Regions from separate parts of the Brachybacterium sp. NPDC056505 genome, predicted to be linked through region 1. Evidence: riboswitches for the same ligand, from Rfam matches in the RefSeq annotation. Region 1 holds a riboswitch; each other region holds the start of a gene.
The links. A riboswitch is a leader RNA that binds a small molecule or an ion and turns the genes downstream of it on or off. The one in region 1 is predicted to bind thiamine pyrophosphate.
Positions count from the first base shown of each region.

Region 2: it holds a riboswitch for thiamine pyrophosphate, as region 1 does, so the genes downstream of both, ACFQ53_RS04120 (MFS transporter) here and thiD (bifunctional hydroxymethylpyrimidine kinase/phosphomethylpyrimidine kinase) in region 1, are expected to answer to the same signal.
Region 3: it holds a riboswitch for thiamine pyrophosphate, as region 1 does, so the genes downstream of both, ACFQ53_RS05125 (TenA family protein) here and thiD (bifunctional hydroxymethylpyrimidine kinase/phosphomethylpyrimidine kinase) in region 1, are expected to answer to the same signal.
Region 4: it holds a riboswitch for thiamine pyrophosphate, as region 1 does, so the genes downstream of both, ACFQ53_RS12285 (ECF transporter S component) here and thiD (bifunctional hydroxymethylpyrimidine kinase/phosphomethylpyrimidine kinase) in region 1, are expected to answer to the same signal.

Region 1 is NZ_JBHTSV010000039.1:8,010-15,257, reverse strand. Features, by position in the region: gene thiM (hydroxyethylthiazole kinase) at 1-832, shown strand, start outside; gene thiE (thiamine phosphate synthase) at 829-1,497, shown strand; gene thiD (bifunctional hydroxymethylpyrimidine kinase/phosphomethylpyrimidine kinase) at 1,530-2,408, opposite strand; TPP riboswitch at 2,452-2,571, opposite strand; gene ACFQ53_RS15155 (NAD(P)/FAD-dependent oxidoreductase) at 2,583-3,668, opposite strand; gene ACFQ53_RS15150 (helix-turn-helix domain-containing protein) at 3,760-4,338, shown strand; gene ACFQ53_RS15145 (CsbD family protein) at 4,437-4,646, opposite strand; gene ACFQ53_RS15140 (cold-shock protein) at 4,895-5,098, opposite strand; gene ACFQ53_RS15135 (hypothetical protein) at 5,490-5,942, opposite strand; gene ACFQ53_RS15130 (NAD-dependent succinate-semialdehyde dehydrogenase) at 6,091-7,248, opposite strand, start outside.
Region 2 is NZ_JBHTSV010000004.1:16,708-23,955, reverse strand. Features, by position in the region: gene ACFQ53_RS04130 (MTH1187 family thiamine-binding protein) at 1-222, shown strand, start outside; gene orn (oligoribonuclease) at 262-2,184, opposite strand; TPP riboswitch at 2,246-2,338, shown strand; gene ACFQ53_RS04120 (MFS transporter) at 2,330-3,787, shown strand; gene ACFQ53_RS04115 (hydroxyethylthiazole kinase) at 3,784-4,713, shown strand; gene ACFQ53_RS04110 (thiamine phosphate synthase) at 4,710-5,456, shown strand; gene ACFQ53_RS04105 (DUF7010 family protein) at 5,507-6,100, shown strand; partial or broken gene ACFQ53_RS04100 (short-chain dehydrogenase) at 6,131-6,226, opposite strand; partial or broken gene ACFQ53_RS04095 (SDR family NAD(P)-dependent oxidoreductase) at 6,301-6,615, opposite strand; gene ACFQ53_RS04090 (FAD-dependent monooxygenase) at 6,916-7,248, opposite strand, start outside.
Region 3 is NZ_JBHTSV010000005.1:15,511-22,758, reverse strand. Features, by position in the region: gene ACFQ53_RS05135 (DUF421 domain-containing protein) at 1-152, shown strand, start outside; gene ACFQ53_RS05130 (SLC13 family permease) at 165-1,340, opposite strand; TPP riboswitch at 1,435-1,529, shown strand; gene ACFQ53_RS05125 (TenA family protein) at 1,520-2,209, shown strand; gene ACFQ53_RS05120 (TenA family protein) at 2,206-2,865, shown strand; gene ACFQ53_RS05115 (glycogen debranching N-terminal domain-containing protein) at 2,920-4,965, shown strand; gene ACFQ53_RS05110 (VOC family protein) at 5,117-5,545, shown strand; gene ACFQ53_RS05105 (S10 family peptidase) at 5,706-7,232, shown strand.
Region 4 is NZ_JBHTSV010000024.1:43,760-51,007, forward strand. Features, by position in the region: gene ACFQ53_RS12275 (M13 family metallopeptidase) at 1-838, shown strand, start outside; gene ACFQ53_RS12280 (hypothetical protein) at 846-1,424, shown strand; TPP riboswitch at 1,742-1,848, shown strand; gene ACFQ53_RS12285 (ECF transporter S component) at 1,924-2,610, shown strand; gene ACFQ53_RS12290 (ATP-binding cassette domain-containing protein) at 2,607-4,955, shown strand; gene ACFQ53_RS12295 (ankyrin repeat domain-containing protein) at 5,189-5,674, shown strand; gene ACFQ53_RS12300 (GNAT family N-acetyltransferase) at 5,799-6,302, opposite strand; gene ACFQ53_RS12305 (Fpg/Nei family DNA glycosylase) at 6,308-7,248, opposite strand, start outside.

The sequences.
Region 1 (7,248 bases):
CGCCGCCCGCTGCGGCGACCTTCTGGGCGCGGTGCGCGAGCGCGGTCCGCTGGTCCACGCGATCACGAACTCCGTGGTCACGAACGTGACGGCGAACGTGGTGCTCGCTATCGGCGCCGCCCCGGCGATGGTCGACATCGTGGGCGAGGCCGGCGACTTCGCCGCGGTCGCCGACGGTCTTCTCATCAACCTGGGCACCCCCGCGCCCGAACAGCGCGAGGCCATGCACGAGGCGGTCGCCGGAGCTCGTCGCTCCGGGACGCCGTGGGTCCTGGACCCTGTCGCGATCGGATCGCTGCGCGTGCGCACGCCGCTTGCTGCCGAGCTGGTGGCCCAGAGGCCCACGGCCGTGCGCGGCAACGCCTCGGAGATCCTCGCCCTCGCCGGCGAGGGCAGCGGCGGCCGGGGCGTCGACTCCTCCGACCCGATCGACGCGGCCGTCGCGGCGGCGACCCGCCTCGCGCGCACGCAGGACACCGTGGTCGCGGTCTCCGGCGAGCGCGACCTCATCACCGACGGGAGCACCCTCGTGGAGGTGGCCGGCGGCAGTGCGATGCTGACCCGCATGACCGGCGGGGGCTGCGCCCTCGGCGCCGTGATCGCGGCCTTCCTGGGCGTGCGCAGCGAGGGAGCACCTGCGCTCGAGGCCGTCGTCGCCGCGCATGCCGCCTACTCCGCGGCGGCCGAGCGCGCCGCCTCCGGGGCCGACGGGCCGGGCACCTTCGCGCCCCGGCTCCTCGACGCCCTCGCCGCCATCGGCCCGGACGAGCTCCGCGCGCCCGGGCGCCTGCACGTCAGCCTCACGGATCAGGTCGGCGGCGGGGCCGCATGAGGCCCTCGAGCGAGGACCTCGGCCTGTACCTCGTCACCGATGCCGCGCTGTGCGGTGCGCGCGGCATCGTGCGCACGGTCGAACTCGCCGTCGAAGGCGGTGCGCGCGTGGTGCAGCTGCGGGAGAAGCACGCGGACCTCGCCGCGCACGTGCGCCTGCTGGAGCGTCTCGCGCGGGTGATCGACGCCCGCGCGCTGCTGCTGGTGAACGACCGTGTGGATGCCGCCGTCGCGGCGCGCGAGCAGGGGGTACGCGTGGACGGCGTGCACCTGGGGCAGGGCGACGAGGACGTGCGCCGTGCACGAGAACTGCTCGGGCCCGACGCCGTCATCGGGCTCAGCGCGAACACGTCGGCGCATCTGGACGCCGTGGCCGCGCTGCCGGAGGGCACCGTCGACCACGTGGGCATCGGCGCGATCCGCGCGACCGCCACCAAGGCGGATCATCCGCCGGCCCTCGGCGTCGAGGGGTTCGCGCTGCTCGCGGCCGCGTCCCCGGTGCCGAGCGTCGCGATCGGCGGGATCACCACGGCCGACGTCCCGGCCCTGCGGCGCGCGGGCGCCTCGGGGTGCGCGGTGGTCTCGGCGGTCTGCGCGGCCGACGATCCTCTGCGCGCGTCTCGCGTGCTCAGCGCGGCCTGGACCGAGGCGGCGCCGGACCGGTGAGCCCGGGTCCGCAGGGCGGGCCGGCGCCGGGGTCAGCGCGCCGGGATCCCCTCGCCCTCCCACAGCGCGAAGAAGTGGTGCAGCGGTCCGTGGCCGCGCCCCACGTCGAGCCGGTCGCTCGCGGCGAGCGCACCGTGGAGGTACTCCTTGGCGCCGCGCACGGCGTCCTCGACGGGCATGCGCGGCAGCCGGGCGGCGATCGCCGCCGAGAGCGTGCAGCCGGTGCCGTGGTCGTTGGTCGTCTCGATGCGCGGGGCGGGCAGCTCGACGATGCCCTCGCTCCCGCACAGCAGATCGGTGCTGGTGGGCGACCCCTCGAGGTGGCCGCCCTTGAGGAGGACGAGGCGCGGTCCGAGGGCCAGCAGGTCGTGGGCGCGCCGGCGCATCTCCGCCTCGCTCCAGTCGGGCTCCTCCCCCAGCAGCACCGCAGCCTCGGGCAGGTTCGGGGTGAGGACGTCGGCCAGCGGCACGAGCTGCTCGCGCACAGCGTCGACCGCGTCCTCGTCCAGGAGGCGGTCGCCGCTCTTGGCGACCATCACGGGATCCAGGACGATCCTGCGCGCCCCGTGGCGGCGCAGGCGCTCCGCGATGACCCCCGCGATGGCGGCGTTCGCGACCATGCCGATCTTCACGGCGTCCACCTGCACGTCCTCGAAGACCGCGTCGAGCTGTTCGCCGACGAACTCCGGGTCGAGCGCAACGACGCCGCGCACCCCCTGCGTGTTCTGGGCGACGACGGCCGTCACCACGGCCATCCCGTAGGCGCCCTGGGCGGCGAAGGACTTGAGGTCGGCGTGGATGCCCGCGCCGCCCGTCGGATCGGTCCCGGCGATCGAGAGGACGTTGGGGACGCGATCGCTGACGGGTCCGTCGGGGTTCGGGGCGCTGGGGCGGGTGTCGCTGGTGCTCACGATGCCTCTTCCACGAGGCCGGCGGGGAGGGCGCTCAGCGGTTCCGTCCCTGCGCCGGCATGATCCGGATCAGGTGCTCAGGGTCTCCACGCCGTCGCCGCCCCGCGCTGCTGCGCATCGCGTGACCAGTGGACTCTCAGCCCCTTGCCGGGACTCCCCTCGGTGCCGCTCAGGCTAGCAGGGAGAGGCTCCCGTCGGCGCCCGCGCCCATCGTCCGCGAGCGCAGCGCGGCGTCGGTGTCGGCGGCGGCGAGATCCGCATTGATGTGCGCTCCGGCGAGCGCACCCCAGCCGCCGCGGCGCCCACCTGCGCCGTCGGGTCGGTGATGTTCCCCGCGACCCAGACGCCGGGGACCTCGCTCACCCCGGCCATCGCCGACGGGACCTTCGCCCCCATCCCGGGGATCTCCTCGACACGCAGCCCCAGGCCCTCGAGACCGTCGAGGCGAGGGGTCATCGTGGTCGCGACGGCCAGCACGTGGCGCTCGATCACCTCTCCGCTCGCCAGGCGGACGCCCGCGATGCGGGACGCGCGCTCCCCGGCATCGGGGGCCGCACCGTCGCCGGCGATCACCTCGGCCACCTCCTCGTCGATCACGCGGATCCCGCGGGCGGACATCCTCGCCCGGGTCCGGGCATCCAGCGCGGTGCCGCGGGCGAAGAAGACGATGTCATCGCTGAGCTGGCGGAACAGCCACGCCTGGTGCGCGGACATCGGGCCCGAAGCGAGGATCCCGATCGGCTCGTCGCGCACCTCCCAGCCGTGGCAGTAGGGGCAGTGGACGACGCCGCTCCCCCAGTGCTCGGCGAGCCCCGGGATCGCAGGGAGCTCGTCGCGCACGCCGGTCGCGACGAGCAGGCGGCGTGCGCGCAGCGCGCTGCCGTCCTCGAGGGTGAGGTCGAAGCCTCCCTCGAGGCCGTCGACGCTCCAGTCCTGCCGCACCGAGGCGATACGGCCCCGCACGACGGTCCCTCCGTAACCCTCGACCTCTTCGCGCCCTCGCGCCAGGAGCTCGGCGGGCGGCGTCCCTTCACGGCCCAGCAGGCCGTGGACGCCCTCCGCCGGGGCGTTGCGCGGGTCCCCCGCGTCCACGACGATCACGCGCCGGCGGGAACGGGCGAGCATGAGTGCGCCGTTCAGTCCGGCGGCGCCGCCGCCGATGACGACGACGTCCGCGGTGGGATCCGCCGCGCCGCGCGCCGGGGAGATGTCGCCGGTGCTGGTGCCTGCAGGTGCAGCGGGGATGTCTCGGGTGTCCATGGGTGCCTCCTCCTGCCCGCGGGGCGGGCCGATCGTCGTGTACGACGTCGACACTAGGCAGGCGTTGCTTACGAGGCATACCCTATTGCGCATGACGCAAGAAGATGGAGCGATCGAGACCCTCGTGCGCAAACGGATCCGGGCGCTGCGCGTCTCGCGCGGATGGTCGCTCGGCGATCTGGCGGAGCGCGCCCGGATGAGTCCGTCCTCGCTCAGCCGGATCGAGGGAGGGACCCGGCGCCTGGCCCTGGATCAGCTGATCACGCTGGCCAGAGCCCTGGACACGACTCTCGACGAGCTCGTGGACTCCGGCGCGGACGATGTGGTCTCCAGCCCCACGCTCGACGGGCCCCGAGGAGCGATGCGCTGGACGATCCGGGGCCAGCCGGATCTCTCGGTGATCCGCCAGCGCCTCACGGAGCCGCCCTCGGCGCCGTCGGCCATGCGGGCGCACACGGGCCGCGAATGGTTCGTGGTGCTCTCGGGCACCGCGACCCTGCTGCTGGGCGACCGGCGTCTGCGGGTCGAGAAGGACCAGGCGGCGGAGTTCCCCACGATGCTCCCGCACGCGATCGGCGCGGAGGGCGGCCGGCCCTGCGAGATCCTCGGCGTCTTCGACCGCGAGGCGAGGCGCGAGCACAGCGGGCCGCCGTCGGCGTCGGCGGACTGAGCCGGCCGGGCTCCGCAGGCCACGACGCGACGAGCCCCCGTCCGGCGTGTGCCGGACGGGGGCTCCTGTCGGAGTGCTGGGACTCCGCGCAGCGGGTCTTACTCGCCGTCGTTCTTGCCGGTGAGGCCGTTCAGAGCGCCCTTCACCGAGTTCTTGACGTCCTGGGCCTTGTCCTCGAGACCGGCGCGCACCTGCTGCACCTTGCCCTCGGACTCGGCCTCCTTGTCACCGGTCAGCTTGCCGAAGCCCTCCTTGGCCTTTCCGCCCAGCTGATCCGCCGTGTTCTCGAACTTCTCATCCGCACTCATCAGTGCCTCCCTCGCTGTCGGATGTCCTGCTCGTACCCTTTCGAGTATAGGGAGGAACGCCGGACGGCGGGCGAGTTCCACCTGGCCGCGAGCTGAACGCGCTCTCGGGCTGACGGCGATCGGGACCTGGACGCGGTCGCGCCCCGCCTCCCGCCGATGAGGGCGGGGGACGGGGCGCGGTGCACGCGGAGCGTGCGACTCCCGGAACGAGGCGGCGGGCGGACCCGCCCCTCAGCTCAGGAGGAGGTTCAGGCCGGCTGGATGTTGGTCGCGGTCAGGCCGCGATCCGTGCGCTCGGTGTCGAAGGAGACCTTCTGGTCCTCCTCGAGGTTGCGGTAGCCGGAGCCGGCGATGTTGCTGAAGTGGGCGAAGACGTCGGCCGAGCCGTCGTCGGGGGCGATGAAGCCGTACCCCTTCTCGGAGTTGAACCACTTCACGGTGCCTGTAGTCATGCAGTCTTTCCTTCGGTGTGCAGAGAGCAGATGCTCTCTGTGCGGTCACGACGAGATTTCCGCCGTGCGCCCCCACGGCGGACATTTCCCGGGGGGAAGGAGTCCGAAGTGGGGAGATCGTGGGGATGGGCGGGATCGCCTCATCCTGGTGGGCTACCGCTGCGCTGCGGAGGTCCTCCTTGGACCTGCGACGCCACGGTCGATTGCAGGGGGTGGGGGTGCTGAGGGTGAAGATGTCCTGACGTTCGGCCGTGCGCTCGGTCGGCGCTGTTGATTCGAGCGTACCCGATGGATCCCGATCGCACGAGGGGTTTGCCGCGTGCATCATGCGGGAGTGTCGGGCGGAGCACTCGACGGGCACGCGATGAGGCCCCGCCGGCGCCGGTTCCCGTCACCACATCGCACGCGCGACTCCGGCGACGACGACGCTCAGCAGCTGGCCGCCCACCATCATCACCAGCCATGACGCACCCACCGCGACGCCGACGATCGCCGCCGTCCTGCGCCGCGAGCGCTGCAGCAGGGCGACGATCCCGATGACGATCGCGACCAGCGCCACGAGCGCGAGCAGGATCGTGGATCCCCAGCCCCAGAGCGCGTAGCCCGTGTGGTACTTCGCCATCAGGAGCGGCACCAGCACGTTCAGGCCGCCGCGGATGGTCGAGAGCACCACGAGCACGATCGCCGCGACCAGCGAGACGGCGCCCAGCGGGTTCGACGCGGGCTTCGCGCCCGTCACCTGCCCGGAGGGGGCGGCGGCCGACGTCGACGAGGGGTACGACGAGGGATCAGAGGCGGAGGGGGACGGTGCGGCGCCGGAGCGCGGGTGTTCGGGCTGGCCCATGGGGCGAGTATGCCCGATGAGCGTCGCGCCCCGACGGCGCGAGGCGGACGGACTCGGCATCGCGCACCGAGTCCGCCCGACCTCCTGCCCTCACGCCCGGACGGCGCATCGCCAGCCGCCCGGGCTCGTCAGGCGCCGGGCGGGCCGGTCAGCCGACGGCGGGGCCCACCCAGACCTGCTGGGCGTTGACGAACTCGCGGATGCCGTGCGGTCCCAGCTCCCGGCCGTAGCCGGAGCGCTTGATGCCGCCCGAGGGCAGACGCGGATCTGTCTTCACGATCCCGTTGACGCTGACCTGCCCTGCCTCGATGCGCCGGGCGAGGGCCTCCCCGCGCGCGGTCTCGGTCCAGATCGAGGAGCCGAGCCCGTACGGGGTGTCGTTCGCGATCGCGATGGCATCGTCCGCGTCGTCGGCCGCGACGACCACGGCGACCGGCCCGAAGGTCTCCTCGGTGCACGCGGTCATGCCCTGCTGCACGCCGGTGAGCAGGGTGACCGGATAGAAGAACCCGGGTCCGTCGGGCATCTCGCCCCCGAGCACGAGCTGCGCACCGGCCTCGACGGACGAGGCGACCTGCCGGTGCAGGTTCTCGCGCAGCTCCTCCCGGGCGATGGGCCCCACCTGGGTGGTGTCCTCGTGGGGGTCGCCCACGGTGAGCGCCTCGAGCTGCGCGCGCAGCAGCTCGACGAACTCGTCGTGCACCGAGCGCTCGACGATCACGCGCTTGGCGGCGATGCAGGACTGGCCGGCGTTGATGATGCGCGAGAGCGCGGAGACCTTCGCGGCCTCCTCGAGGTCCGCGTCGGCCAGCACGATGCACGGGTCCGAGCCGCCGAGCTCGAGCACGGCCGGCTTGATCTCGCTCGCGGCGATCGCCGCGACCTTCGCGCCGGCCCGGTCGGATCCGGTGAAGGAGACGGCGGCGATGCGGGGGTCGCGGATCGCCTGCTCGACGTCCTCGGTGCGGGCCTGGAGGACCTGGAAGATCCCCTCGGGGGCGCCGACGGCCCGGAAGACCTCCCCGATCGCCGCTGCGCAGCCGGGCACGTGCGGGTCGTGCTTCATCACGCACGTGTTGCCTGCCATCAGCGCGGGGGCGGCGAAGCGGAACGCGATCCAGAAGGGTGCGTTCCAGGGCAGCACGCCCAGCACCGGCCCGAGCGGCAGATGCTGGATGTAGGAGGAGGTGGCGTCGGAGGCGATGTGCTCGTCGGCCAGGTACTCCTCGGCGTGGTCGGCGTAGTGCTCGGCGGCCCAGGCGGCCTTGTTGACCTCTCCCCTGGCCTCGCCGATGGGCTTGCCCAT
Region 2 (7,248 bases), on a different contig from region 1:
GTGGTGCGGGAGTCCGGGCTCCCGCACCGCACCAGCTCGATGTTCACCGAGATCGAGGGCGACTGGGACGAGGTGATGGACGTGGTGCGGCGCGCGACGGCCGAGGCCGGCCGCTTTGGCTCGCGCGTCTCCCTCGTGCTCAAGGCCGACATCCGCCCCGGCCATGAGGGCGAGCTCGACGGGAAGATCGAGCGCCTCGACGCCGCCCTCGACCGGAACTGAGGGCGGCGCCGCACGTGAGGGCGGCACCGCCCGGCTGACTCAGCCGATCTCGTCGACCAGGCCGTCGCGGACGGCGGCGGCCATGGTCGGGGTGACGGGCAGTCGCGGGATGAGCGTGGCCTGGTAGGCGTGGTAGATGTCCGGCTTGCCCTCCCAGGTGCGCGCCTGGGGCTGGTTGCGCCGGTCCAGCTCGTGGTGCCAGCTGCCCCGCTCGGGATCCAGCAGGAACTCGCTGACGTACTCCCACCAGGCCTGGTAGCGGTCGGCCCACTTCGCCTCGCCCGTCACCTGGAACATCACGGCGGAGGCAGCCGTGGCCTCGGCGGCGACCCAGTGCATGCGCTCGTGCACCACGGGGGTGCCGTCCCAGTCCACGGTGTACGGGAAGCCGGGCTCCCCGTCCATGCCGAAGGCGTCGTCGGCCCGTGCCATGAGGGCGTTCGCGGCCTCGAGCATCCACTCGGGGGCGTCGCCGTCCTTCGCGAGCAGTGCGGCGCGGCCGTGCAGGACCAGGCGGGACCACTCGAGCCAGTGGCCGACGGTCGCGCCGTAGGGGCGGAAGGGATCGGCGGGCTTGTCCTCGTTGAAGTCCAGGATCGGGTTCCACGAGGTGTCGAAGTGCTCGGGCAGCAGCCAGTCCTGCTCGCGCGCGAACTCGTCGATCGCGCGGGTCATGATGCCCACGGCGCGGTCCAGCCAGCGGCGGTCGCCGGTGACGTCGGACGCGGCGAGCAGCGCCTCGGTGGTGTGCATGTTCGCGTTGATGCCGCGGTAGTCCTCGCAGACGGCGAAGGCACGGTCGAAGGTATCCACGCTCATCCCCGCCTCCTCGTCGTAGAACTTCGCGTCGAGGACGCCCAGGGCCTCCTCGAGCAGCTCGGCGGCGTGCGGACGGCCGGCGGCGGTCGCGGAGGCGGCGGCGAGCACCACGAAGGCGTGCGCGTAGGCCTCCTTGGCGTCGTCGATGACCGTCTCGCCGGAGATCTTGGAGTACCAGCCGCCGTGCTCCTCGTCCTTGAAGACGGTGCGCAGGGACTCGATGCCATGGTCGACGAAGCGCCCGTACTCGGGGCTTCCCAGCATCGTGGCGAGCGCGAAGCAGTGGGTCATGCGGCAGGTCACCCAGAGCTCTGCCGGCTTGTCGCCGTCGAGCTCCCCGTTCTCGTCGAGCCAGCCGAAGCCGCCGTCCTCCCGCAGCGACTCGGCGCCGAAGACGAGCAGCTCCTCGCCCTCGGAGTCCAGCCAGGTGCGGTGGGTGGCGCGCTGCAGCCACGGCACCGATGGCGCGGAGGATCCCGCGGCGCCGGCGGCCGCGTCGTCGGACCCGTCGGCGCTCTCGCCGTCGACGGCGAGCTCGAAGGTGCGCGCGGCGGCCTGGGCCTGCGAGGTCGTCGGCCCGGGATCGGCCACGAACAGCACCTCGCGGTAGTACTTGAGCTCCTGGATGGACTCGCGGATGTCGGCGAGGGCGCGGTGGCCGCCGTGCTTGGCGGGCGTGTTGTAGAAGACGCGGGGGAACCAGCGCTTGGCGAGCTCCTTGAGGCTCGAGACGTCGATCGTGCGGTAGGAGAGCCAGGCGGCGAACTCCGGCACGTCCTTGTCGAGGAACACGCGGTCGGTGCCCACGGAGTTGCCCGCGAGCGGCGCCTTGCCGGCCTCCGGGCAGTGCTCGCGCACGTAGGCCAGGCACTGCTCCTGCGCGGCCTCGAGGGTGATGCCCGCGTCCAGCTCCTCCAGCAGCCCTGAGTTCGTGTGCATGGTGCGCACGAAATCGCCCATCTGCTCCAGCGCCTCGGCCGGGGGTTTGACGACGACGTCCACGCCCTCCCCGAGGATGTTCAGGTCACCATCGGTGACCAGGACGGCGATCTCGACGAGCGCGTCCTTCTCCTTGTCCAGTCCGGTCATCTCGCAGTCGACCCAGACGATGCGGTCGGCAGTTCCACGGTTCGAAGTGCTCACGTGGCAAGGGTAGTCGCCGCGGACGGCGCCGCGTCGCCGCCGACGGCTCTGGAATACTGGCGCGCCGGACACGGGGTGCGCCGCGCGCGCTGAGATCACACCCGTGGAACCTGATGCAGTTCGCACTGACGAAGGGATGTCCGCCATGCGGTCACGTCTGCCCGAGAGCCCGCCCACGACCGCCGCCGCGGTCCACACGCCGTCGGCCGGGCCGACGCCGATGCCGCAGCTGCCGCCCGAGGGCCGCGCCGCCCTGCGCGCCGGGGTGGTCGGCAACTTCATCGACAACGTCCACGTGTTCCTGCCGCTGACCGCGCTGACCCCGGCGCTCGCCGTCGTCGCGGGCCCGGGGATCGCCGCCACCACCGGAGCGATCGTGGTGATCGCGATGATGCTCGGCCGGCCCGTCGGCGGCATGGTCTTCGGCAGGATCTCGGACCGCCTGGGGCGCACCCGCACCACGAAGGTCGCGATCACCGGCACCGCCGCCTGCGCCCTCCTGATCGCCGCCATGCCCACCCACGAGCTGCTGGGCGTGGGAACGATCGGCCTGATCCTCGCCCTGCGGTTCCTCGGCGGGATCTTCGTGGCCGGCGAGTACTCGGCCGCGATCCCCCTGGCCATGGAATGGTCGGCCCCGCGCCGGCGCGGCCTCATGAGCGGGCTCATCCTCTCGATGGCGCCCTGGGCGCAGGCCGCGATCGCCTTCGCGACCGCTGCGCTGCTGCTGGTCCTGGGGCCCGACGCCTATGCCGCGTGGGGCTGGCGCGCACTGTTCGTGCTCGGGGCGCTCGCCTCGCTCGGCATGCTCGCCTACTACCGGCGGCGCGTGGTCGATGCGCCGACGACGCGACGAGTGATCGAGGAGCGGGAGGGCCAGGATCCCTCGACGGACGACGGCCCGCTCCTGGCCGACGAATCCCTGGCGGACGAGGGGCCCGCAGCCTCGGGCATCGCGGCCATGCTCCGCGGACGCTGGGCGCGCGCCTTCTGGCAGGTGTTCACCCTGATGACGGGCCTGTGGCTGCTCACGAACACGACCGTCATCATGCTCACTGCCCAGCTCGGCCAGGATACGGGTCTGTCGGCGACCAGCGTCTCGGTCGCGATGGGCATCGCCTCGTGCGCGCAGGCGCTCGCGATGGCGCTCGCCGGGCATCTCTCCACCAGCACCGGCAGGCGCCGACTGTTCGTCCTGTGGGGGATCGCGGCGACCGTGCTGGGCCCGGTGCTGTGGTGGATGGCGGTCGGCTCGAGCACGCTGGCCGGTGCCGCCGTGCTCGCCGCCGCGCTGCAGGTCGTCACCGTCGCCGCGTACGGACCGGTCTCCGCCTACCTCTCCGAGCGCTTCCCGACGTCGGTGCGCTCTACCGGGTACGGGATGGGCTACAGCCTCTCGCTGATCCTGCCCGCGCTCTACCCGTTCTACCTGCCCGGGCTCTCGGCGCTGCTCGGGGTGCACGCCGCGGTGCTCGGACTGCTCGTGCTCGGCGGCGTCCTCCTCATCGTCGGTGCGGCGCTCGGGCCCCGGCTGTCGGCGGCGGAGATCGACGGGGACCTCGACGCGGTCGCCGACCGCGGCAGCCGGGGGAGCGGGCGATGAGAACTGATCCGCACCCTCGCGAAGACCACGACGTCGACGATGACGCCGCGCTCGGTGACGACCCGGACCTGCGCGAGGTCGCCCCGGTGCTCGCCGAGGTGCGCCGGCATCCGCCGCTCGTCCACTGCCTCACCGCGACGGTGTCGATGGGCATCGTGGCCGACGGTCTGCTCGCCGCGGGCGCCCGCCCGATGATGACCGAGACCGAGGCCGAGGCGCCCGTGGTCACAGGGGCGGCCGACGCGCTGCTCGTGAACCTCGGGACCCTCAGCACCGATGCGATGTCGGGCATCCCCGCGACCGTGGCCGCGAGCATCGCGGCCGGTCACCCCTGGGTGCTCGATCCGACCGCGATCGGGCGCGCGCCCGTGCGCACGCCCCTCGCCCGCGAGCTCGTGGGCCTGCGGCCGGACGTGGTGCGCGGGAACGCCTCGGAGATCCTCGCGCTGCGCGGCGGGACCGGCGGACGCGGCGCCGACGCGAGCGACGGAGCCGAGAGCGCCCACGGTGCCGCCCGCGAGATCGTCGCTCTCACCGGCGGAGCCGTGGCCGTCTCGGGGCCCGTCGACTGGATCGTCGGTGCGGGTGCAGTCATGGCCGATGGGGATCGCACACCGGGGATCGAGGTCCGACGCGGGCATGCGTTGCTCACGCGCGTCACCGGCACCGGCTGTCTGCTCGGGGCGCTCACCGCCGCGTGCCTCGTCGCGGTCGAGAGGAGCGGGCCTGACGACTCGCCCGTCGGGCCCTCGGACCTCACCACCGCCGCCGCCCGCGCCGCTCACGCCGCGACCGTGTGGCTCGACGTCGCGGGGGAGCGAGCCGCGCGCCGCGCGCCGCGGCCCGGCGCCTTCCGCACCGCCCTGCTCGACGCCCTCGACGAGATCGGCGAGCACGCCCTGGAGATCACCACGGAGGACCGATGACCCACGACCACGACCACGACCACGACCACCCGGGCCTGGACGGGGACGGGGCGGCCCCGGCGCCCCTCGACCTGCGCTGCTATCTCGTCACCTCCGGGACCGATCGCCGCACCGTGGAGACCGCGGCGGCCGCCGCCGTTGCCGGCGCGGGCGTCGTCCAGGTCCGTGCGAAGGGGCTCGAGGCCCGTGAGCTGCTCGGTCTCGTGACCGCGGTGGGGCGTGCCGTCGGCTCCACCGCGCCCACCTGCCGGGTTCTGGTCGACGACCGGGCGGACGTGGCCTTCACTGCCCGGGCGTGCGGCGAGCACGTGCACGGTGTCCACCTCGGCCAGGACGATCTGCCCGTCGCCGGGGCCCGCGCCCTGCTGGGCCCGGACGCGATCATCGGGCTGACCACGGGGACCCTCGACCTCGTGAGGTCCGCCGAGACCCAGGCGGAGCTGCTCGACTACGTGGGTGCCGGCCCCTTCCGGCCCACGCCCACGAAGGAGTCGGGACGCACGCCCCTGGGCATCGACGGCTACCGGACGCTGCTCGCGAGCACGCGCCTGCCGATCGTCGCCATCGGCGACGTGACGCCCGCCGACGTGCCCGCGCTCGCCGCGGCCGGCGTCGCCGGGGTCGCACTGGTGCGCGCGGTCATGGGCGCGAGCGACCCCGCGGCCGTGGTCCGCGAGGTGCTGACCGGGTTCGGGAGCGATCAGGGACCGGCGTCACGGGGCGCCCCACGACAGATGTCATGACCTCGCCCGGACCCGGGGGCGGCGGGCGCCGCCCCTGGTAGACCGTCGGCATGGACACGGATCTGAGTCGGCTCGCGACCGTCAACCACCACGGCTTCGCCTTCCTCCTCGCCTACGGCCTCACCTGGCTGCTGGCGGCGGCCGTCTGGCGATGGCGCGGGGAGCACGCGGGCGCCTATGCGGTGCTCCTGCAGGGAGTGATCGCCCTGCCGATCGCCTTCGGTCTGATGGCCGTGACCTCCGCCGGGCCGCGTCCGCAGAACCCTCTGCTCGACGAGCTGTCCACGGCGCTCGCCGTCTCCCAGGTGTTCGCGCTGCCGATCCTCCTCTACCTGATCCTGCGCCGCGCGCACCGGCAGGTCCCGATCGTCCTCGCGGCGGTGACGATCGTGCACTTCTCCCCGTACTCGTGGCTCTACCGCACCTCGCTGTACATGGTCCTCGCCGGGGTGCTCGCGATCGGGCTGTTCATCGTGTGCCGCCTCGCGGACCGGCGGGCCGACGCGCTCGCCGCGACGCGCACCGACGACTTCGCTGCCGTGCCCGCCGGTGCCGGTGGATCTGCGACGCCGGGCGACTGGATGATCCCGGCCTTCACGGGAGCCGTCCTCGTGATCGGGGCGATCATCGCCCTCCTGCTGTGAGCCGGGAGGACGCCCTGATGCCGCGCCCGGTCACACCGCCGACCAGCCCCCGTCGGAGGCGAGCACCGCGCCGTTGACGTTCGAGGCGTCCTCGGAGAGCAGGTACAGGATCGAGGAGGCGAGCTGCTCGGGGAGAAGTCGTCGTTGATCCCGGCGACGTTCGCGAGCGCGTCGACGCGCTCGCCGGCCGCTGCGAGGATCGCGTCGATCGTCTGCGCGGAGCCGAGATCGCCGACGACTGTGACCAGCCGGTCCACGTGGTACTCAGAGGTCTCGTTCGCGAGCGCCTCGAGGCGCTCGGCGGAGATGTCGGTCGCGACCACGCGCGCGCCCTCGGCGAGCAGGCGTTCGGCCGTGGCCCGGCCGATGCCGCCGGCGGCGCCGGTGACCACGACCGTGCGACCGGCGAAGCGCCCCGCGGGCGCATCCGACCGGTCGGTCCGCCCGGCCCCGTCCGCCCCGCCGCCCGGGGTCCCGTCCGCGGGGATCTCCCCGTCGTTCGCAGCACGCACCATGTCGTCGACGGCGCTCTGGGGGAGTTCCCCGCGGCTGAGCGGCACGAGCTGCTGCAGCGGCATGTCGAGTGCGGGGCCGAGGGAGTCCGGGCTGGTGCCGGTGCGCTCGAGGAAAGCACGCAGCACGGGGCCACCGCGGGGGTGCTCGAGCCACGCCGCGATCGTCGCGCTCGCGGTGATGGGGGTGGATGCATCGCTCATGGCCTGGACCTCCGACGTCCTCGTGGATGGGCGAGGGCTAGGCGATCCGGCCCTCGCCCCCACGCTAGGCGACGGGATGCGGATCCGGGCGCCCCGAGGTCACCGCGGGAGCCAGTGCTCGAGCACCGACTCCAGGCCCTGCTGGTCGGGAGAGGGGTGCGCGACGGGGGCCCCGGCACCGTCGGCCGCCGGTTCCGTGGCGGCCCAGGCGATGTGCCCGTCCGGTCTCAGCAGCACGGCTCGTGTCGGGAGGCCCTCGGCGGGCTCGACCAGGTGCTCCACCGCATCCGACCACTGCTCGGCGTCGAAGGAGCCGGTCGGATCGAGCAGCAGCCACCTGCCCTCGCGCATCCGTTCGTAGAGTCGCCCGGGCCCCACGGGCATGTCCCGCAGTCTGCGGCCGACGATGCCGCCCGGCGCCTCGTCCCCGGG
Region 3 (7,248 bases), on a different contig from region 1:
CCCTCGACGAGGTGGAGCTGGTGATCCTCGAGGTCCGCGGCACGCTCACGATCGTCCGGCGCGGCAGCCGGATCGACCGCGATCTCGTGGCCCAGGTCGACGGTGGAGACCGGATCCCCGAGCGTCTGCTGTCCGAGCTGGGGTCCGCCTGAGGACACGCCCGCTCATTCCAGGACGGCCAGCGCGAGAGTCGCCAGGGGCACCGTGATCACCACCGCGACCGCGCCCAGCGCCATGAAGCGCACCCAGGGGATCCGCACGCCCATCGCCTGCATCCGCTGATGCCACAGGAGCGTGGCCAACGATGCCCACGGGGTGATCAGAGGACCTACGTCCACACCGATGAGCAGGGCCATGGTGGAGGCGGGATCGTCCCCCGCGCGATGCTCGAGGAGGAGAAAGGCGGGGAGGTTGTCGAGCACGTTCGCCGCGAGCGCCGAGGTGCCGGCCGTGCGCAGCAGCCCCATCGGCCCCGTGCCGCCGTCGGCCGCGCGCAGCACGAACGACGTCGCGCCCTGCACGTGCGCGGTCTCGACCAGCACGAAGAGGGCGAGGGCGATCGCGAGCGGACGCCAGGGCACCAGGTGCGCTCCGATCGCCTCGCGGCGCCGCAGCGCGAAGGCGAGCAGCAGCATGAGTGCGGCGGCGCCCGCCGGGATCCACACCGCGGGCACCACCACGAGCAGGGGCAGCAGCACGACGACCACGCATCCGCTGATCCGCAGCAGCGCGCGGTCGCGGATCTGCGGGGCGGGCGACGCCCGGAAGCGACCCTGCAGGTCGCGGCGATGGACGACGGCCAGGAGGGCCACCGGCAGCACGATCGCGACCAGGGTCGGCGCCGCGCTGCGGGACAGGAAGGCCGCCGTGCCCCCGCCCAGGACGTCCCTGGCCAGCAGGTTCGTGAGGTTCGAGACCGGCAGCAGCAGGGACGCCGTGTTCGCGAGCCACACCGTGGCCAGGGCGAAGGGCACCGCGGGCACGTCGACGCGCCGGGCCGTGAGCACGACCACAGGAGTCATGATCAGCGCCGTCGTGTCCAGGGAGAAGAAGGCCGTGCACACCACGGCGAGCGCGCACACGGCGCACCACAGCACCGCGGTGCGTCCGCGTGCGAGGACGGTGAGGCCGTGGGCGATCACGTCCAGGAGTCCTGCCTCGCGGGCGAGCTCGGCGAGCACTGCGATCGCGAGGACGAATCCGAGCACGGGCGCGACCCGCGCCATCAGCGCTGCGAGATCCTGCGAAGGGAGCCCGCCGCTGAGGATGCACAGCACGGCGGCGAGGGCGAGCGCCCCGATCGCGAGCGCACCGGAGCGCCTGCGCAGGAGTCCGAGCATGCTGCGAAGCGTAGACCGCGGCGCCCTCCCGAGGGTCCCGCTCCCTCTCACGCCGCGGGACGACTGTGTCCGATGGGCGCGGCGGCGATAGCCTCGCACGTGCACGGGGTGCCCTGACCAGGGCTGAGAACACACCCGCTGAACCTGATCGAGCTCGTACTCGCGGAGGGATTGCCGCCATGACACCTGCCCCACGTCCGTTCACCGAGGACGCCGCCTTCACGGCGTCCCTGCGCCACCAGCACGCCCAGGCGTGGGAGCGCGCCGTCGGCCACCGTTTCGTGCGCGAGCTGCACGCGGGCTCCATCTCGGACGAGGTGATGGCGCGCTACTTGGTGCAGGACCATCGCTTCCTCGACGCCTTCCTGCAGCTGATCGGCGCCGCGCTGGCCACCGCCCGCACCCCCGCCGCCCGGCTGCGCTTCGCGCGCTTCGCCGGGGAGGTCGCCGGCGACGAGAACACGTACTTCTTGCGGGCCCTCGACGCGCTCGGGGTGAGCGAGGAGCAGCGCGCACAGATCCCGAACACCGCACCCACCGACGGCTTCCTCCACGTGTTCCGCGAGGCCGCGGAGACCCGCGACCACGCCGCGATCCTCGCGGTCCTGCTGGTCACCGAATGGCTCTACCTGGACTGGGCGAGCCGGGCGACCTCGCCCCTGCCCGAGAGCTTCGTCCACGCCGAGTGGATCTCCCTGCACGACGGTCCCGGCTTCCGCGATCTCGTGGACTTCCTGCGCGCAGAGCTCGACGCCGCCGAGATCGAGGACCCCGAGCGCGTGCGCAGCTTCTTCACGCGCACCGTCCGGCTCGAGAACGACTTCTTCGACGCGGCCTACGAGACGGCCCCCGAGGGGGCGTCGGCATGAGCGCACCTTCCCTGTTCGACCGGCTCAAGGCCTCCGCCGCCGAGGACTGGGACGCCTACGTCCACCATCCCTTCGTCACGCGGCTGGGCGAGGGCACGCTCCCCCTGGCCGCCTTCCAGGACTACCTGGTCCAGGACTACCTGTTCCTCTTCCAGTTCGCGCGGGCCAACGCCCTGGCCGCGTACAAGGCCGACAGCCTCCAGGGCATTCGCTCGGCCGCGGACTCCCTGACCGCGATCGTCACCGAGACCGCTCTGCACGTGCGGCTCACCGCCTCCTGGGGGATCGACCAGGAAGTCCTCGAGACGGCCGACGAGAAGCCCGGCACCGTCGCCTACACGCGCTTCGTCCTGGACACCGGCATGGCCGGGGACGCCCTGGACCTGCAGGTCGCCCTCGCGCCCTGCGCGATCGGCTATGCGGAGATCGGGACCGCGCTCGCGCCGCGCCTCGCCGACGGCGTCGAGCATCCTTACGGCGAGTGGATCGCCGAGTACGCGGGGCAGGAGTTCCAGGCGAGCGCCGCCGTGGCCGCCGCGCGGCTCGACGACCTCGCCGGCGGCGACCTTCCCGCCCGCCGCCGGGCGCGGCTCGAGAGGATCTTCCGCACGGCTACTCGCATGGAGGCGGCGTTCTGGCAGCAGGCGCTGGACTGATCGCGGGCGCGCATTCACCGGGCGCAAGGGGACCGTGCGTGCAAGCATGAGGCGGTGAGCACGCCTCCGTCCTCCCCGAGCCCGTCCGAGCCGCGCCGTTCCACCGCGCGTCCGCAGTCCGCGGCGCGGCAGGTCGAGGGCCACCAGCCGTTCCTCCACGACCTCGCCGTGGTGCTGCGCGCTCCGCTGCAGGCCTGGTCTGCGCCCGACGGCACGATCACGGGCGTCGGCGCGCAGGGCATCTATCTCGGCGACACCCGTGTCGTCTCCGACCTGGTCTGCGAGGTCGAGGACGCTGCCGAGGCCGCGGACGAGGACGAGGAGCACCCTGCTCTCTCGCCCCTTCGCGCCGAGACGCGCAATGCTCGGGAGACCGTGTTCCGCGGGGTCGTCACCGCGCCCGACCTGCCGGGCGACCCGCTCGTCGTCCTCGAGCGCACGCGCACAGCGTCCGGCTGCGGCATCCGCGAGACGCTGCGCCTGCGCAACGACGACGACCGCCCGCGCACCCTGTCCCTGCGCCTCGGGCTCGTCACCGACGGCGCGACGATGTCGCAGGTCAAGGACCCGCGTCTGATGCTCGCGCAGGCCCCCGACCGCCCCGCGGCCCGCATCCGGGACGGCGCTGCACGGTGGCCGATCGGTGAGCGGGGCGAAACGGTGCTCCGCGCGAGCATCGGCACCGGCACCGGCACCGGCACCGGCACGACTGTCCCGGAGGCCGACGGGCCCGTCATCACCTGGCGCTGCGTCCTCGAAGCACCGGCGCGCGGAACGGCCGAGGCGGACTGGGAGCTCGCGCTCACCGACCCGGACGTCCCGTTCGAGGCCGCCGAGCCCCGGCGCCTCCCGCTCGCCGTCGGGCCGGATGCGGACCCCGAGCGTCGGGCCGTCCGCGACCTGCTGGTCCGCTCCCTCGCGGACCTCGACGCGCTGCGCCTGCAGGTGCCGGGGGATCCGGCGTGCAGCTTCGCCGCGGCCGGCGCCCCGTGGTTCTTCACGCTGTTCGGCCGCGACTCGCTGATCGCCGCCTCGCTGGCCCTGCCCGTGGACGTCGCGCTCGCGGAGGGCACCCTGCGCACGCTCGCGAGCATGCAGGGCACCCGCACCGTGACAGACACCGCCGAGCAGCCCGGCAAGATCCTCCACGAGGTCCGCGCCCAGGGCATGGAGATGGCCGAGGGCCATCTGCCGCCCGTCTACTTCGGCACGATCGACGCGACGCCCCTGTGGATCGAGCTCCTGCACGACGCGCTCGAGGCCGGCCTCGACCCGGCCGTGCTCACCGAGCTGCATCCGCAGCTCGAGGCCGCCGCCCGCTGGCTCCTCGAGCATACGGACGCCGACGGCGACGGTCTGCTCGAGTACATCGACGAGAGCGGCCACGGCCTGGCGAACCAGGGCTGGAAGGACTCCGGCGACTCGATCCGCTGCGCCGACGGGTCGCTGGCCACCGGCGCGATCGCCCTCGCCGAGGTCCAGGGCTACGCCTATGCCGCCGCTCTGCACGCCGCCGACCTGCTCGAACGCAGCACCCGCCCGTCAGCCGATGAACTCCCCACCCGTCTGCGCGACTTCGCCTCCCGCCTGCGCGCGGCCTTCCACGCGCGCTTCTGGTGCGAGGACGAACGCGGCCCCTACCCCGCGCTCGCCCTCGACGGCGCCGAGCGCCCGGTCGACGGCGTCGCCTCGAGCATGGGCCATCTGCTGGCGACCGGCCTGCTGGATCCGGACCAGGAGCGGATCGTCGTCGGCCGCCTCATGGACCGGCCCCTGTTCTCGGGCTTCGGCATCCGCACCCTCTCGACCGACAACGGCGGGTTCGGGCCGCTGCGGTACCACGGCGGCAGCGTGTGGACGCACGACACCGGGTACATCCTGCGCGGCATGCTCCGCGCCGGTTTCGAGGACGAGGCGCGCGTGCTCGCGCGCGGTCTGCTGCGGGCGGCGGACGCCTTCGACCAGCGGCTTCCCGAGCTGTTCGGCGGGCAGAGCGCCGACGAGGTCTCCGCGCCCCTCCCCTATCCGGCCTCGTGCCGTCCGCAGGCGTGGGCGGCGGCGAGCGCCGTGCCCGTGGCCCGCGCGCTCGGCGCGCTCTGAGCGGAGAGTCGAGCGACAGGCCCGCCAACCCACCGCTCCTGCGACCCGCTCGGGCCCCACCCATCCGACGACGAGCCGTCGGTCCGGACGAGCTGACGCACCGACGATCAACGGACAGGTTCTGACCTGCATCGGTTCTACGGTCACGTCCATGACGACTTCCCACGCCACCGCCTTCGTATCGACCCGCATCATCACGGACGACCTCGACGCGATGGTCGACTTCTACGAGCAGCTCACCGGCACGCCCGCCGTGCGCCCCGCGCCGGCCTTCGCAGAGATCCTCACCCCGACCGCCGCTCTCGCGCTCGGCAGCACCGCCACGGTGCCGCTCTTCGCACCAGGATCTGCCGAGGCGGGCGCCAACAGGTCGACGATCCTCGAGTTCCTCGTCGACGACGTCGACGCCGAGTACACCCGTCTGGCCGCACTGGGCACGGAGTTCGTCGCCGCGCCGGCACTGATGCCGTGGGGCAACAGAGTGTTCTTCCTCCGCGACCCCGACCAGAACCTCGTGGGCGTCTTCAGCCCCGTCACCACAGAGGCGATCGAGCGCTTCGCCGGACGCTACGGACGCTGAACGCGCGGAACGACGAGCCCGGACGGCGCCCCGGCCTCCGGTCATCACCGCAGCCCTCCGCCCACCTCCGGGTGACTCAGCGCGGGAACCGGCCGTGCACAGCGGCCGCGACCCTCCGTACGATCGGAGGAGGCCACCCACGACGCAGCGGAGGATCTCCATGACCGAGTCCCACAGCCCCTCGAACACCACCGCGACCGAGGCCGCTGCCGCGGGGGCCGCGGCCGGCGCGCTCGGCGAGGGCGGGGAGACGCGCCCGAAGCCCGAGGACCGCCTGGAGACCACCGCCCATCTGCTCGAGCTGCCCGACGGCTCCTCCCTCACCTACACGGCGACCGCCGGCACGCACGTGCTCACCGAGGAGCCCGAGGGCGAGGCCTATGCGCGCGGCACCGCCTACGCGGAGCTGTTCGCCGTCAGCTACGTCGCGACCGACCGCGGCTCCCGGCGCCCCGTGGTGTTCGCCTTCAACGGCGGCCCCGGATCCTCGACCGTGTGGCTGCACCTGGGCCTGCTGGGCCCGCGGCGCGTCGACTCCGGTGACGCCGGCGCCCTCACCCCTCCCCCGTTCGGCCTCCTCGACAACCACGAGACGATCCTGAAGGACGCGGATCTGGTGGTCGTCGACGCGATGTCGACCGGCTACTCGCGGCCCGCGCCCGGTGCGAAGCCCGACCGCCACCACGGGATCACGGCCGACCGCGACCTCGTGGCGGACTTCATCATGGACTGGCTGACCCGCAACGAGCGCTGGCTCTCCCCGGTGCACCTCGTCGGCGAGTCCTACGGCACCACCCGGGCGAGCGCCGTCGCGGGCCGCCTCGTGGACCGCTTCAACGTCGCCCCCGCGGGCATCGCGCTGCTCTCCCCGGTCCTGGACTTCTCCACGATCGTGTTCGCCGAGGACTTCCCCGCTGGGAACGATGCCCCGTACCTGCACTACCTCCCCACCTATGCGGCGATCGCACACGCGCACGGCAAGCACCCCGGGCGCTCGCTGCTCGAGGTCGTGGACGAGGCGGAGGCCTTCGCCGAGACCGAGTATCCGCAGCTCCTCGCCCAGGGCCACCGTCTGGACCCCGAGGAGAAGCGCGAGGCTGCCGAGCAGATCGCGGCGCTCATCGGCGTCGGCCCCGACTGGGTGGAGCGGGCGGATCTGCGCGTGGAGCACATGGCCTATCTGGCGGAGGTGTTGCGGGAGGAGGGTCGGATCGTCGGCCGCATCGACGGGCGCTTCAGCGCCCCCGCCGGCAACCTCAACGCCGCGACCATGGAGACCGACCCCTCGACGGACCAGCTGGGCCCCTCGTACACCGCGGCCATCAACCAGTACCTGACCGCCGAGCTCGGCTTCACCTCCGACGTGGTCTACGAGATCTTCTCCCCCAAGGTGCATCCCTGGAGCTATAAGGAGTTCGAGAACCGCAGCGTGGAGGTCGCCTCCGACCTCGCAAGGGTCTTGCGGAAGGTGCCGTCCACCAGGGTGTTCGTCGCCCACGGCTACCACGACGCGGCGACCCCGTTCCACGCCAGCGAGCACGTGCTCGCGCACCTGCCGATCCCCACCGACGACTACCGCGAGCGGATCCGCATCGAGTACTACGAGGCCGGCCACATGATGTACATCCACGAGCCCAGCCGCGTGGCCCTCGGTGAGCACCTCGGGGAGTTCGTGCGCGGGGAGTGAGCCGGCGCCCGGTGAG
Region 4 (7,248 bases), on a different contig from region 1:
GCTCGACCCCCACGACCTCGTCGCCTCGGTCCGCGCCGCCCGCGCGCACGACGCCGCCCACGACTTCGCGAAGCTCGCCGGGCCCGTTGACCACGACGAGTGGCACATGACCCCGCAGACGGTCAACGCCTACTACAACCCGGGCGCGAACGAGATCGTCTTCCCCGCCGCGATCCTCGAGCCGCCGTTCTTCGACGCCGAGGCCGAGGACGCCGTGAACTTCGGCGGCATCGGCGCCGTGATCGGCCACGAGATCGGGCACGGCTTCGACGACCAGGGCTCGAAGTACGACGGCGAGGGCAACCTGCGCTCGTGGTGGACCGACGAGGACCGCGAGGCATTCGAGCAGCGCACCCGCGCGCTCATCGACCAGTTCGACGCCCTCACCCCGCGCGTGCTGCGCGAGCAGGCGGAGGTGAAGGCGACTGGCGGGGACGACGCGGTCGGCGCGGATGGCGCAGACGGTGAGGACGGCGAGGTCATCGGCGGCGACGAGCTGCCCCATGTCAACGGAAGCCTCACGATCGGCGAGAACATCGGCGACCTGGGCGGCCTCACCATCGCGATCAAGGCCTACCTCGCGCGCTCCGGCGGGAACCCGCCGCGGATGGACGACCTGAGCGGCCTGCAGCGCGTCTTCTGGTCCTGGGCCACGGTGTGGCGCGCGAAGTCCCGCGCGCAGGATGCGGCGCGCATGCTGGCGATCGACCCGCACTCCCCCGCCGAGTTCCGCTGCAACGCGATCGCGAGCAACCTCGACGCCTTCCACGCGGCCTTCGACGTGCGCGAGGACGACGCGATGTACCGCGCGCCCGAAGACCGCGTGAGCATCTGGTGAGGACACCGTGAGCAGGCCGGAGGCGCCCTTCCACGTGGGGCGGACGACTCCCGGCGCGGTGGGCTGGACCCGCATCGGCATGAGCGCCGCGATCGGTGTCGGCATCGCCGGGTACGCGATCGCTTGGGCGCGCGGCGAGACGGTCGTGCTGGGCCTGGTGCTCGCCCTGGCCGTGCTCGTGTACGCCTTCTGGTCGTGGATGCGGCTCGCCACCCGGTTCGTGGTCGACGGCGACGGGCTGACCGTAGGCCTCGGCGGGTTCCTGCCGCGCCCCGCCTGGCCCGTCGCCGACTTCCGCGCCGTGCAGCTGCGCCGCATCCCGGGCGAAACGCTCGGCGTGACGGTGGGCGGGCTCGGCTGGCGCCGCGGGCGCGTGCTCGCGCCGGACCGCGGGACCCTCGAGGCCCTGCCCGGGCGCAAGGTCTTCACCACCGGCGAGCAGCAGTCCGCGTACCGCCTGATGGTCTCCCGTCCCGGCACGCTCGTGGAGATCATCGGCCGGGAGGGCACGAGCTTCCTGCTCTCGCCCGACGATCCCCGCGCCGCGGCCGAGGCGATCGACCAGGCCATCCGCGCGCGCCGCTGATCCGCGGGGCGGCCCGTCGGCGGCCCTTCGGCGGCCCTTCGGCGGCCCGTCGGCGGCCCGTCGTCCCGTGAGAAGTACGAAACGGTTGCCATGAGCGCTCTTGGCAACCGTTTCGTACTTCTCGTGCTCGTTCGGGAGCCGGATGCGACTCGGCCGTCGGGCCCCGCCGCCTCATACAGGTCCGCTGCGGTCTCCCGGCGCCGGCCCCGACGCCGCCCCAGCCCCACCCGGCGCGGCGCGGCCCGGCGCGGCCCGGGCGATCTGGCGCACACACCGAGGGCGCTCCGACGGCGCCGCGCGATATCATCGACGCTGACATCCACAGACAGGGGAGCACCGCAGAGGTGCTGAGAGTGCGCACCGAGCGCAGACCCTCGAACCTGATCCGGTTCAGACCGGCGTAGGGAGTCGGGATTCTTCTGCGATGTCCGCCGCGCCGGGTGCCTGCATCCGGGGCCGACGGGCCTCGCGGCCCCTTCCGCATCGGAAGGAGAACCAGATGTCGACCAGCTCCACCCCCGCCGCCCCCTCCGGGCGCGCCGAGAAGACCACGCAGGCCCGCGCGTCCTCGGCATCGACGGGCCAAGCCCTCGCACGTCGGCCGCTGCTGGCCTATCGCACCGTGGACCTCGTGCTGACGGTCGCGATCGGCGTCGTCTTCGCCTTCGTGTTCCTCGCCTGGGGGCAGGTGTACACGCTGTTCACACCTCTGCAAACCGTCCTGCCGCCGTCGGTGGGCCTGCTCGCGGGCGTGTGGTTCCTGCCCGCGCTGGTGGCCATGCTCATCGTGCGCCGTCCCGGCGCGGCCGTGCTGGCCGAGGTCATCGCCGCCGTCCTCGAGATGGCCCTCGGCGGACAGTGGGGCATCGGCACCGTGGTCAGCGGCCTGCTGCAGGGCGGAGGCGTCGAGATCGCGTTCCTCGTCACCGCCTACCGCCGCTTCACCCTGCCCGTGGCGATCGCCGGCGGCGTGCTCTCGGGGATCCTCGAATGGGTCTACGAGCGCTTCTCCTACTACCCCGAGTGGTCCTGGGCCTCGGCCTGGGCGCTGCTGGGCTTCTTCATCGTCTCCGCGGCGCTGCTGTGCGGGGTGCTGGGATGGCTGATCGTGCGCGCCCTCGGCGCGACCGGCGCCCTGAGCGCCTTCCCGGCCGGGCGCCAGTGGGGACGGCGGTCGCGCGCATGAGCGCGGGGGCGACGGTGATCGGGACGGGCTCCGGGGCCGACGGGGCGCGCGGCGACGCGTCCCCCGCCGGAACCGGTCCCGTATCCGGCGCCGCCGTGGCGCTCGGCCTCGACGCCGTCACCTGGACACCGTCGACCCGCTCCCGGCCGACGGTCGACGACCTCACCCTGAACATCCCCGCCGGTCAGCGCGTGCTGCTCACGGGTCCCAGCGGCGGGGGCAAGTCGACGGTGCTCCGTGCCCTCACGGGCCTGCTGGACACCAGCACGGGCGACCTCTCGGGCGAGGCCCCCGGCCCCACCCGTCCGGGCGAGCGCGGCCTGCTCCTGCAGCAGCCGCTGCACGCCCTGATCGGTGGCAGCGCCGGCCGAGACGCAGCCTTCGGTCCCGAGAACGCAGCGCTGGACCGCGAGGAGATCCAGCACCGGGTGACCTCCGCCCTGCACGTCGCGCACGCCGGAGTGGACGCCGCGGCCTCGCCGTGGGATCTCAGCGGAGGGCAGCAGCAGAGGCTCGCCCTCGCCGGCTCCCTTGCCCTGGATCCCGGTGCGCTGCTGCTGGACGAGCCGCTGAGCATGCTCGATCGGCCGACGGCCCGCGAGGTCCGCGCCGCGATCCTGGACGCGGTCGGTGATCGCACCCTGGTGGTCGCCGACCACGACGCCGACGGCTGGACCCCGCACGTGGACCGCGTCATCGTGCTCGGAGCGCAGGCGCACGTCCTGGCCGACGGCTCCCCTGAGGACGTGCTCGACGCGGCCGATCCGGCGGGTGCGACCGGTCCGGCGGGTGCGCCTGATCCGGCGGTGACGCCTGATCCGGCTGCCACCCCCGTCCCGGCGCGCGGATCCGACGCACCCGGCCAGGCGGTGCTGTCGCTCTCGCAGGTCGCAGTGGCGCGGCGGCGACGACGGGACGAGGCCCGGGGGAAGGAGGCCATGGGTTCTCCTCTGCTCGACGCCCTCGACCTGGACGTCCCCTCCGGAGCTCTCGCCGTGCTCACCGGGCCGAGCGGCAGCGGCAAGACCACGCTGCTGCGCACGATCCTGGGCCTCGCCGATCCGCTCGGCGGACACCTCGAGGGCCCTGAACCCTCGAAGATCGCCTACGTCCCGCAGGAGCCCGAGCACTCCTTCGTCTCGCGGTCCGTGCGCGAGGAGGTCACCGCCTCGCCGTGGGCGCGCGACCCCGACCTCGCCGAGAGCCTGCTGGGTCGCGCCGACCTCGCACACCTCTCGGACGCTCAGCCGTTCGAGCTCTCCGGAGGTGAGCAGCGCCGCCTCGCGATCATCGCCGCCCTCGCCCAGGAACCCGCCCTGCTCGTGCTGGACGAGCCGACCGTCGGCCTCGATCAGGAGCGTCGCGCCCAGCTGCTCGCCCTGCTCGAGGAGGCGACCGGACGAGGCTGCGCGGTGCTGGCCGCGACGCACGACCCGGGTCTCGTCGCCCGCGGGGACGTGCGCCTGGACCTCGCGGAGCACGTGAGCACGGGCGACGACGACGCGCTCCCCGCCGCCCCGGAGTCGGCTGTGCCCGGCGCCGCGCTCGATTCAGTATCGGCACCGGCATACGACACCACCCTTCGCCCGCCACGTCGTCCCCGTCCTGCGCCTGCTGACGCGCTCAATCCGCTGACCACGATCGTGATCGCCGCGGCGGCTGCCGTCGGCTCCTTCGCGATCGACCGCTGGCAGCTGGGGCTCCTCGCGTGCCTGCTGGTGGTGGTCCTCGCACCGCTCGCCGTGCGCGGGGTCCGGAGCACGGCGCTGCGTCTGGTCCCGATCGTGCTCGCGGCGGTCGGCCTCTGCTGGTCCACGGTGCTCGCCTCTCCCCTGCCCGTGCTGTCCGGGACCACCTGGCTGCTGGGGCTCAAGGAGGCCCTGCGGATCGGTTACTTCGTGGCTCCCGGCGTGCTGATCTTCGCCTCCCTCGACCCGACCCGGCTGGGAGACGCCCTCGGCGGGAGGCTGCGTCTGCCCGGTCGGCCGGTCGCGGCGAGCGTCGCGGGACTCGTGCGGGCCGGGCTTACGGCCGACGTCTGGGAGCGGATCATGACCAGCCGCCGCCTGCGCGGCCTCGGGGCGCGGCGCGACCTTCGCCATCCGCTGCAGTCGACGGCGGCGCTCGTGCGGCTGCTCGCCTCGTGCACCCTCGCCCTCCTGGTCGGCGCGGTGCGGGGCACCGAGCAGCAGGCGCTCGCGATGGATGCCCGTGGTTTCGCGACCGCGCAGCACAGGACCTGGGCGCTGCCCAGCCCGTTCACGAAGCGCGACCTCGTGGGGCTCGCCGTCGCCGTGCTCCTGCTCGCGGCGCCCTGGCTGCTGCGGACGGTGATCGGCGGCTGAGGGGCTGGCTCCGACGGGACGGCCAAGGACCCTCTTCGACGTCGACGCGGCCCCGGGGCCCGTCCGCGGCGGGCAGAGGTCCGCGAACATCCCCTGCACCGAAGACCTCGGAGATCGCGCGGGCGGATGCCTGCGATCTCCCCCGCGCCGCTCGCCTCCCGCCCAGCGGGCCCTCGGCCGCGGATGACGATCCGTGTGGTGGTCGCGTCGGGTGGGCCTCTACCCTGGTGCGCATGACTTCCGACGCCGAGCAGCCCGAGCCCCCGCAGCCCGACACCTCACAGCCTGCCTCCGCGCAGCCCGCATCGCCGCTGACCACCGAGGAGCAGGACGAACAGGTGCTCGCCCTGGCCCGGAGGATACTCGACGATGCCCGTGAGGGCCGAGGCGACGCCCTGCTGCCGCTGCTGGATCAGGGGGCGCCGGTCGCCATGCGGGACTCGCGGGGGAACTCGCTGCTCATGCTCGCCGCCTACCACGGGCACGCGGACCTGGTGCGTGAGCTCGCCGCGCGCGGTGCGGACGTCGATCAGCTCAACGACCGCCAGCAGTCGCCGCTCGCGGGCGCCGTGTTCAAGGGGTACGACGACGTGGTGTCCGCGCTCCTGGATGCCGGGGCGGATCCCGATGCGGGCACCCCGAGCGGTCGTGACTCGGTCGCCTTCTTCGGTCGGGAGGAGATGGGCCGGCTCATCGAGGAGAAGTCGCCGCGCGGCTGAGCGCAGGCCCTGTCCGGCGCACACCGCTCAGGCCCGACGGCCTGCTTCCACGATCTTCGCGCGGGTCAGGATGGGGCGCACCCAGGCTGGGGCGCACACATCCGCCCCTCCCACTGCGCGCGGACTAGTCCCGCGGGTGCAGGTAGCGCATCGGCACGTGCTCGATGCCGGCCTCGAGGAACAGTGGGCCGGTGGTCTCGAACCCCATGCTCCCGTACCAGCGCTCGAGGTACGCCTGGGCGCCGATCTCGACGACCGCCTCCGGTGCGATCTCGCGGGCCACGTCGAGGGCCGCGCGCACGAGTCGCCGGCCGAATCCGTCGCGCCGACGATCCGCGCGCACCGCCACGCGGCCGATGTGCACGGTGCCGTCGGGGTCGCGCAGGATCCGCAGCTGGGCGACCGGCTGGCGCTCGAGCCCTCCGGTGACGTGCTCCGCGTCCGGCGCCTCGATCCACAGCAGCACCGTGGAGGGCTCGAGCTCGCGGCCGTCGAGGTCGGCGTCGTCGGCGTGCTGCTCGAGGGTGAAGACGTCCTGGCGGAGCTTCGCGAGCAGATAGACGGTGCGCGGATCGATCTCCTGCAGGTGGGCGCGGCGCAGCACGCCGCCCGTCTCGGGGTCAGGCATGCCCATCACCGTAGTTCTCCGTCCTGCGGATCCGCCCAGGCGGCGGCGGGGTGCTCCGTGGTCCAGCTCGCGCGGCGCGAGCGCCGGGTCTGGCAGCGGGGGCACCAGAAGACCGTGCGTCCGGCGAGGTCCGTCGACCGGATCGCGGCCCCGCACAGACGGCACGGCAGCGTCTGCCGGTGGTACGTGTAGAACGACTGCTCGCGGGGCACGACGCTCGGGTCGTCATCCCCGTTCTGCCCCGTCGCGCGGGTGCGCTCCTGGATGACCGCCTCGATCGCGCGGTGCTCGGGCTCGGTGGTGACGATGCGGCCGGTCCGCGCGCCGTACCGCATGAGCGGCACCAGATCGTCCCAGATCCCGCGCACCATCCCCGCGGTGAGGTCCTTGCCGGGCACGAAGGGGTCCAGGCGGGCGCGGAACAGCGCCTCCGCCCGATAGATGTTGCCGACCCCGGCGATGACCTCCTGGTTCATCAGCAGCACGCCGATCGACGTGCGGGAGCGCCGCACCCTCTCGACGAAGCGCTCGGGGTCCGCGTCCTCGCGCAGCGGGTCCGGTCCCAGCCGCTCCAGCACGGCGGCGCGGCCGTCGGCGTCGAGGATCTCGCAGGCGGTCGGCCCGGTGAGATCGGCGAGCCCGTGGGGGCCGGCGATGCGCAGGCGCGTGGTGGGGCGCGGAACCAGGCGGCGCCAGTCCTCCGTCGCGGCGTCGTGCAGGTCGTATCCGTCGGCCGCTCCCGAGCCGCCGCCCTGTCGGGTCTCCCGCTCGCCGATCCGCACCCGGGGCGCGCCGATCGCGTGGGCGAGCGCGAAGCCCTCCTCGCCCGCGAAGGTCCACGAGCCGTAGAGGCCCAGGTGCACGCGCACCCAGCGGGTCACCGGGTCGGTGACGTCGACGGACTCCTCCGGGGTGAAGGCGATGAGCAGCTGCTTCCCGGCGGCCT